2 linked regions of the Methylomagnum ishizawai genome follow. The protein of the gene in region 2 binds, or shares a complex with, the protein of the main gene of each other region. Links are inferred from orthologs where the notes say so. Each region holds a gene or a part of one and is shown on either strand. Other genes may lie near its edges. The genes, in order: K5658_RS09635 and dapF.

Region 1 (3,190 bases), 1.0 Mb from region 2 along the record:
GAACTGGGCGTGGGTTTCGTGCCTTTGCGGAAACCGGGCAAGCTGCCTTACAACGTCCAGAGCGTCAGCTACGACCTCGAATATGGTTCCGCCTCCTTGGAAGCCCATATCGACGCCGTGGGACCGGGCGACAAGGTGCTGCTGATCGACGACCTGCTCGCCACCGGCGGCACCGCCCAGGCCAGTTGCGGCTTGATCGAATCGCTGGGGGCCGAGGTCGTGGCCCTGGGGTTCGTGGTCGAGTTGGAGGCTTTGTGTGGGCGGGAACGGCTGGCGGGCTATCCGGTGCATTCCCTCCTGAAGTTCTAGGCGGGTGTCGCGGATTCCGGGTCGCCGCGGCAAGGCCGGATACAAACCAGATACAATAGCGGCGGCGCGGCGCTTCCCCCAGGGCGCGGCGGCAACCACCACTCACGAGCCACCCTAACGGGACCAGTCCGATGACCGACCTTTCGCCGCCTGCCGCCCCGGCCAGCGCCCCGAAACCGCCGGGGAACCTCCGCTTGCTGCACCTCACCGACCTGCATTTCCTGGCCGGGGCCGGGGAACGTATGCTCGGCGTGGACACCGAGCAAAGCTTCGTCGATACCCTCCGCGCCGCCTTGGCGTCCGGCCCGCCCCCGGACCTGGTCCTCCTGACCGGCGATTTGGTGCAAGACCCGGTGCCCTCGGCCTACCGGCGCTTGCGGGAGCGCTTGCGGGGACTGCCTTGCCCGGCCTATTGCCTGCCCGGCAACCACGACGACCCCCGGTTGATCGAGCAACACCTGGTCGGCGCGGGGGTGTTGTTCCAATCCAACCTCGTCGTGGGCGGTTGGCAAATCATCTGCCTGGACAGCACCATCCCGCGCCTGCCCTTTGGCCGCCTCGGCGGGGAGCAATTGCGGCTGTTGGAGGACCTGCTGGGGCGGCACCCGGAATGCCACGCCTTGATCGCCCTGCACCATCACGCCGTGCCCAGCGGCAGCGCCTGGATGGACACCATGGTGTTGGAGGACGCCGACCGTTTGTTCGGATTGCTGGCGGCGCATCCACGGGTGCGGGCGGTGGTGTGCGGCCATGTCCACCAGGCCATCGACCGGACGCACCAAGGCGTCCGCATGATCGCCACGCCCTCGACCTGTTTCCAGTTCAAACCGCTGCAAGCCGATTTCGCGCTGGACGCGCTGCCGCCCGGCTATCGCTGGATCGAACTGGGGGCCGATGGCGGCATCGCCACCACGATGGGACGGGGCCGGGAGATTCCCGAGGGCTTGGATTTCTCGTCGCGGGGTTATTGAGCCGTGGCGGCTCAGCCTTCCTGGACGACGATCCGGGGACCGGCGGGCAGGGGCGCGGCGGGGGCGCGGGCGGGTTTGCCGGTGGCCAAGTGGTTGCCGAGTTCGGTCAACGCCTGGCGGTAGACCTGCCGCTTGAAATAGACCACATCGCTGACGGGATACCAATAATCGACCCAGCACCAATGGTCGAATTCGGGCTTGGCGGTGCGGTTGAGGCGGATGCGGGATTCGCTGGCCCGGAGGCGCAGCATGAACCAGAGTTGCTTCTGGCCGATGCACAGCGGATAGGAATGCTTGCGGATATAGCGCTCGGGGAGGTCGTAGCGCAGCCAGTCGCGGGTGCGGGCGATGATCTTGACGTCGCGGTAGCGCAGCCCGACTTCCTCGTACAATTCCCGGTACATGGCGGATTGCGGGTCTTCGTTGAATTTGATGCCGCCCTGGGGGAATTGCCAGGAGCGCATCCCCAACCGCCGCGCCCAGAACACACGGCCCTCGTCGTTGCATAAGATGATGCCTACGTTGAGGCGATAGCCATCCGGGTCGATCATGACGGGGCGCGAGTCCTGGTTGGGGCTGGTGTATAGTCCGCCGTCTCGTCCGGCGGTGTTACGGTTTCGGTCCGGCGTTAGCGCCGGGTGGGACCGGCTCCGGCCACCCAGGCTATCGGGGCGGGCCGTTGACAGTTTCTTCTTACCGTCATCTTGGAATTTAAAGGAATCTCGTGAGTCTGGCAATATTCGATCTCGATAACACCTTGATCGCGGGTGACAGCGATTATCTGTGGGGGCAATTCCTGGTCGAGCGCGGCATCGTCGACGCCCAGGAGTACGAAACGGCCAACGCCCGCTTCTACGAGGACTATAAGCAAGGGTGTCTGGATATCGCCCGGTTTTTGGAGTTCGCGCTGGCCCCCCTGGCCCGGCACGAACCCGCGACCCTGTACCGCTGGCGCGAAGAATTCGTCGCGGCCAAGATCGGGCCGATCCTGTTGCCGGCGGCGCGGGCCTTGATCGAAAAGCACCGCGCGGCGGGCGACCTGCCGGTGATCGTCACCGCCACCAACCGCTTCGTGACCGAACCCATCGCCCGCTTGTACGGCATCGAACACCTGATCGCCACCACCCCGGAATTCCGCGACGGGCGCTATACCGGGCGTTTCGAGGGCACGCCCTGTTTCCAGGAAGGCAAGGTGGCGCGGTTGGCGGAATGGCTGGCGGAAACAGGGCGGGATTTGGCGGGAAGCTGGTTCTACAGCGATTCCCACAACGATTTGCCGCTGTTGGAGCGGGTCGAACATCCGGTGGCGGTGGACCCGGACCCGAGCTTGGCCCGTCACGCCCGGGAGCGGGGCTGGCCGGTCATCGGCCTGCGTGGCTGAGTCCCGGCGTTCAGCCCTTGCGTATCAGGTAGCGGAACACCCCGGTGTCCTCGCTGCGTTCCAGCAACTCGTGCCCGGCCTGTTCCAGGAACACGCCGAAGTCCAGCACCGAGGCCGGATCGGTCGCCAAGACCAGGACGGTCTGGCCGCCCTGTAGGGTTTGCAGGGCTTTCTTGAGCTTGAGCAGGGGCAGGGGGCACATCAGTCCGGTGGTATCCAATTCCAGGTGAATCTGCATCGCGGGGTCCGGTCGGTGGAACGAGGGCGGCGATTTTAGCAAATCGGGGCCGGTTCCACCGGGGTCGGCGGCGCTCCGCCCTCAACCGTTCCGGCCATGGGTCACCAGCCAATCGGCCCAGTTCAGGATGGGCTTCAGCCGGGGGCCGACCAGGCTCCGCGCCGCCTTGAAATCCACCCAGCGGAATTCCTCGTGTTCGGCCCGTCCCAGCGCCGGGTTCACCGGCAGGAACACCTCGCCCTCGGGGGATTCGGCCAGGTAATAGCGGGCGATCTTGCCGATGCCGTAGGG
Region 2 (3,288 bases):
ACCAGCCAAAAGCCGGATCAACCGGACACCGTGGAACAATCCTTCCCGCAACAAGAACAATTCTGATGGACCATTTCGAATACCGCGACGGCGAACTCCACGCCGAATCCGTGCCGCTCCGCGCCATCGCCGAGCGTTTCGGCACCCCCTGCTATATCTATTCCCGCGCCACCCTGGAACGCCATTGGCGGGCCTTCGACCGGGCTTTCGGCGAGCGCCCGCATCTGGTGTGCTACGCGGTCAAGGCCAATTCCAACCTCGCCGTGTTGAACGTGCTGGCGAAACTGGGCTCGGGCTTCGATATCGTCTCGGTCGGCGAATTGGAACGGGTGTTGGCGGCGGGCGGCGACCCGGCCAAGGTGGTGTTTTCCGGCGTGGGCAAGCGCGAGGACGAATTGCGCCGGGCGCTACAAGTGGGCATCCGCTGCTTCAATGTCGAAGTGCCGGGCGAACTCGACCGCCTCGACCGCATCGCCGGGGAACTGGGCGTGAAAGCCCCCATCTCCCTGCGCGTCAACCCGGACGTGGACGCCAAGACCCACCCCTATATCTCCACCGGACTCAAGGAAAACAAATTCGGCATCGATATCGAAGAAGCCCGCGCGTGCTACCGCCACGCCGCCCGCCTGCCGAATCTCGAAGTGGTCGGCATCGATTGCCACATCGGCTCGCAATTGACCGAGGTCGAGCCCTTCATCGACGCCCTGGCGCGGGTGCTGCGGCTGGCCGAGCAATTGCGCGGGGACGGCATCGCCATCCATCACCTCGATATCGGCGGCGGCCTCGGCATCCGCTATAGCGACGAGCGCCCGCCGGAACCTTCCGACTACGCCTCCGCCCTGTCCGAACTCCTGGCCGGGACCGATTACGAAATCCTGATGGAACCGGGCCGCGCCATCGTCGGCAATGCCGGCGTGTTGCTGACGAAGGTGGAATATCTCAAATCCAACCGCTTCAAAAACTTCGCCATCGTCGATGCGGCCATGAACGATTTGATCCGCCCGGCCCTGTACGATGCCTATCAAACCATCCTGCCGGTAAAGCCCACGGACGCGGTCCCGGCCCAGGTCTACGACATCGTGGGTCCGGTCTGCGAAACCGGCGACTTCCTGGGCAAGGAACGCGAGTTGGCGATCCGGGAAGGCGATTTGCTGGCGGTGCGCTCGGCGGGGGCCTATGGCTCCAGCATGGGTTCCAATTACAACTCGCGGCCCCGCCCGCCCGAAGTATTGGTCGATGGCGGGCAAGCCATCCTGGTCCGCCAGCGGGAAACCCTGGCCGACCTGTTCCGCGATGAAATCCTGCCCGGCTGAAGCGAATCCTATGAAATTCACCAAAATGCAGGGCTTGGGCAACGACTTCGTGGTGATCGACGCCGTGCGCCAAGCCGTGGACCTCTCGCCCGCACGGATGCGCTTCCTGGCCGACCGCCATTTCGGCATCGGCTGCGACCAAATCCTCGTCGTCGAACCTGCCCAAAGCCCCGACGCCGATTTCCGCTACCGCATCTTCAACGCCGATGGCGGCGAAGTCGCCCAATGCGGCAACGGGGCGCGGTGTTTCGCCCGCTTCGTGCTGGACCAGGGCCTGTGCGATAAGGACGAAATCCGGGTCGATACCCAGGCGGGCCGCTTGATCCTGCGTCCGCGCCCGGACGGCTCGGTCACGGTGGACATGGGCGTACCGCGCCACGCCCCGGCCCAAATCCCCTTGCGGGCGGAAACCGAAGCCTTGGCCTATCCGGTCGAGATCGACGGCACGGTTTGGGAATTCGGCGCGGTGTCGATGGGCAATCCCCATGCCGTGCTGCGGGTGGAGAGCGTGGACAGCGCCCCGGTCGCGGCCTTGGGTCCGCGCCTGGAAAGCCATCCCCTGTTCCCGGAACGGGCCAATATCGGCTTCATGGAAATCGTGGAGCGGAGCCACATCCGCCTGCGGGTGTTCGAGCGCGGTTCGGGGGAAACCCTGGCTTGCGGCAGCGGCGCCTGCGGAGCCGTGGTGGTGGGAATGGAGCGCGCTTGGCTGGACAGCCCGGTGCGGGTCGATCTTCCCGGCGGGGCGTTGGACATCGCCTGGGCGGGCCGGGGTTCGCCGGTGCTGATGAGCGGCCCGGCGGTCGCCGTATTCGAGGGGGAAATCCCCGCATGAGCGCCGAAACCGCCAAACGCAAGGAAAGAATCCGAACCACCGCCCGCGAGGTGGAAGCCTATCTCCAAAAGCATCCCGAGTTCTTCAAACACCATCTGACCTTGCTGGAAAGCCTGAAAATCCCCCATCCCTGCGGGGAGGCCGTGTCGCTCATCACCCGGCAAATCCAAATCCTTAGGGAACGCGACCAGCGCTTGCAGCAGCAAATGGCCGAAATCCTGCATGTCGCCCGCGACAACGAAGTCCTGCGCGAACGCCTCCACCGCCTGACCCTGACCTTGATCGACGCCCGCGGCCTGGAGGACGCCCTGGCCGGGCTGAAATGGGGTTTGCACGAATATTTCCAGGCCGATTTCGTGGCGGTCCGTATCGCCAACCCCGCATTCGACAGCCCCATCGCCGACCTCGCGCTCTCCGGCGACACGCCCTTATGGACCCCGGCGCTGGAGGATGGCGAACCCCATTGCCTCGGCCTCGCTCCGCACGAGGGCGGATCGTTGTTCGGCGCCCATGGCGGGGAAGCGGCCTCCTGCGCCTTCGTGCCCTTGCGCCATGCCGGTTTCAAGGGCGTGCTGGCCATCGGCAGCCGCGACCCCCAGCGCTATCAACCGGGTATGGGTTCGTTCTTCCTGGCCCAGATGGGCGAGATCGTCTCGGCCCGGCTGGCCGCGTTGATCCTGGATTGAAACCCGATGGACGCCCTGGCGGACCGGCAAGTCGCGGCTTTCCTCGATAGCCTGAGGTTCCAGCGCCGCGCCTCGCCGCACACGGTCGAGGGCTATGCCCACGACCTCGCGCGCCTGCGGGAATACTGCGCGGGCAAGGACATCGCCGATTGGACCCGGTTGGAACCCGCCCAGCTCCGCGAGCATATCGCCCTGCGCCACCGCGACGACATCGCCAGCCGCAGCCTGCAACGGGAACTGTCGGCGATCCGGGGCTTCTTCGCCTTCCTGGTCAAACGCGGCGAGGCCAAGCGCAACCCGGCCCAGGGCATCCGCGCCCCCAAAGCCCCCAAGACACTCCCCAAGCCCCTGGACGCGGACCAACTCACCGGACTCCTGGACGCGCCCGCCGAGGACGTACTGGATATCCGCGATCTGGCGATGTGGGAATTGTTCTATTCCTCCGGCCTGCGCC

What was found.
Region 1: the proteins of dapF (region 2) and K5658_RS09635 are in contact, whole or in part, in a solved structure (PDB 5YGU), measured with the Escherichia coli proteins. The link is inferred for Methylomagnum ishizawai from one-to-one orthologs.

The regions. Positions count from the first base shown.
Region 1 is NZ_AP019783.1:2,099,613-2,102,802, forward strand. The notes cover bases 62-2,936. They hold K5658_RS09635 (RNA pyrophosphohydrolase), read right to left. Parts: upstream 1,832-2,936; coding sequence 1,292-1,831; downstream 62-1,291. Other genes in these bases: K5658_RS09625 (adenine phosphoribosyltransferase), read left to right, coding at 62-309; cpdA (3',5'-cyclic-AMP phosphodiesterase), read left to right, coding at 441-1,280; K5658_RS09640 (histidinol-phosphatase), read left to right, coding at 2,005-2,661; K5658_RS09645 (sulfurtransferase TusA family protein), read right to left, coding at 2,672-2,899. In the rest of the region: more of K5658_RS09625, read left to right, coding at 1-61; K5658_RS09650 (NUDIX domain-containing protein), read right to left, coding at 2,981-3,190. UniProt on the Escherichia coli protein: Master regulator of 5'-end-dependent mRNA decay.
Region 2 is NZ_AP019783.1:3,104,197-3,107,484, forward strand. What follows is about bases 263-3,235. They hold dapF (diaminopimelate epimerase), read left to right. Parts: upstream 263-1,323; coding sequence 1,324-2,148; downstream 2,149-3,235. Other genes in these bases: lysA (diaminopimelate decarboxylase), read left to right, coding at 263-1,313; K5658_RS14170 (DUF484 family protein), read left to right, coding at 2,145-2,834; xerC (tyrosine recombinase XerC), read left to right, coding at 2,841-3,235. In the rest of the region: LPS translocon maturation chaperone LptM, read left to right, coding at 1-66; more of lysA, read left to right, coding at 66-262; more of xerC, read left to right, coding at 3,236-3,288. UniProt on the Escherichia coli protein: Involved in the succinylase branch of the L-lysine biosynthesis and in the biosynthesis of the pentapeptide incorporated in the peptidoglycan moiety. Catalyzes the stereoinversion of LL-2,6-diaminopimelate (L,L-DAP) to meso-diaminopimelate (meso-DAP).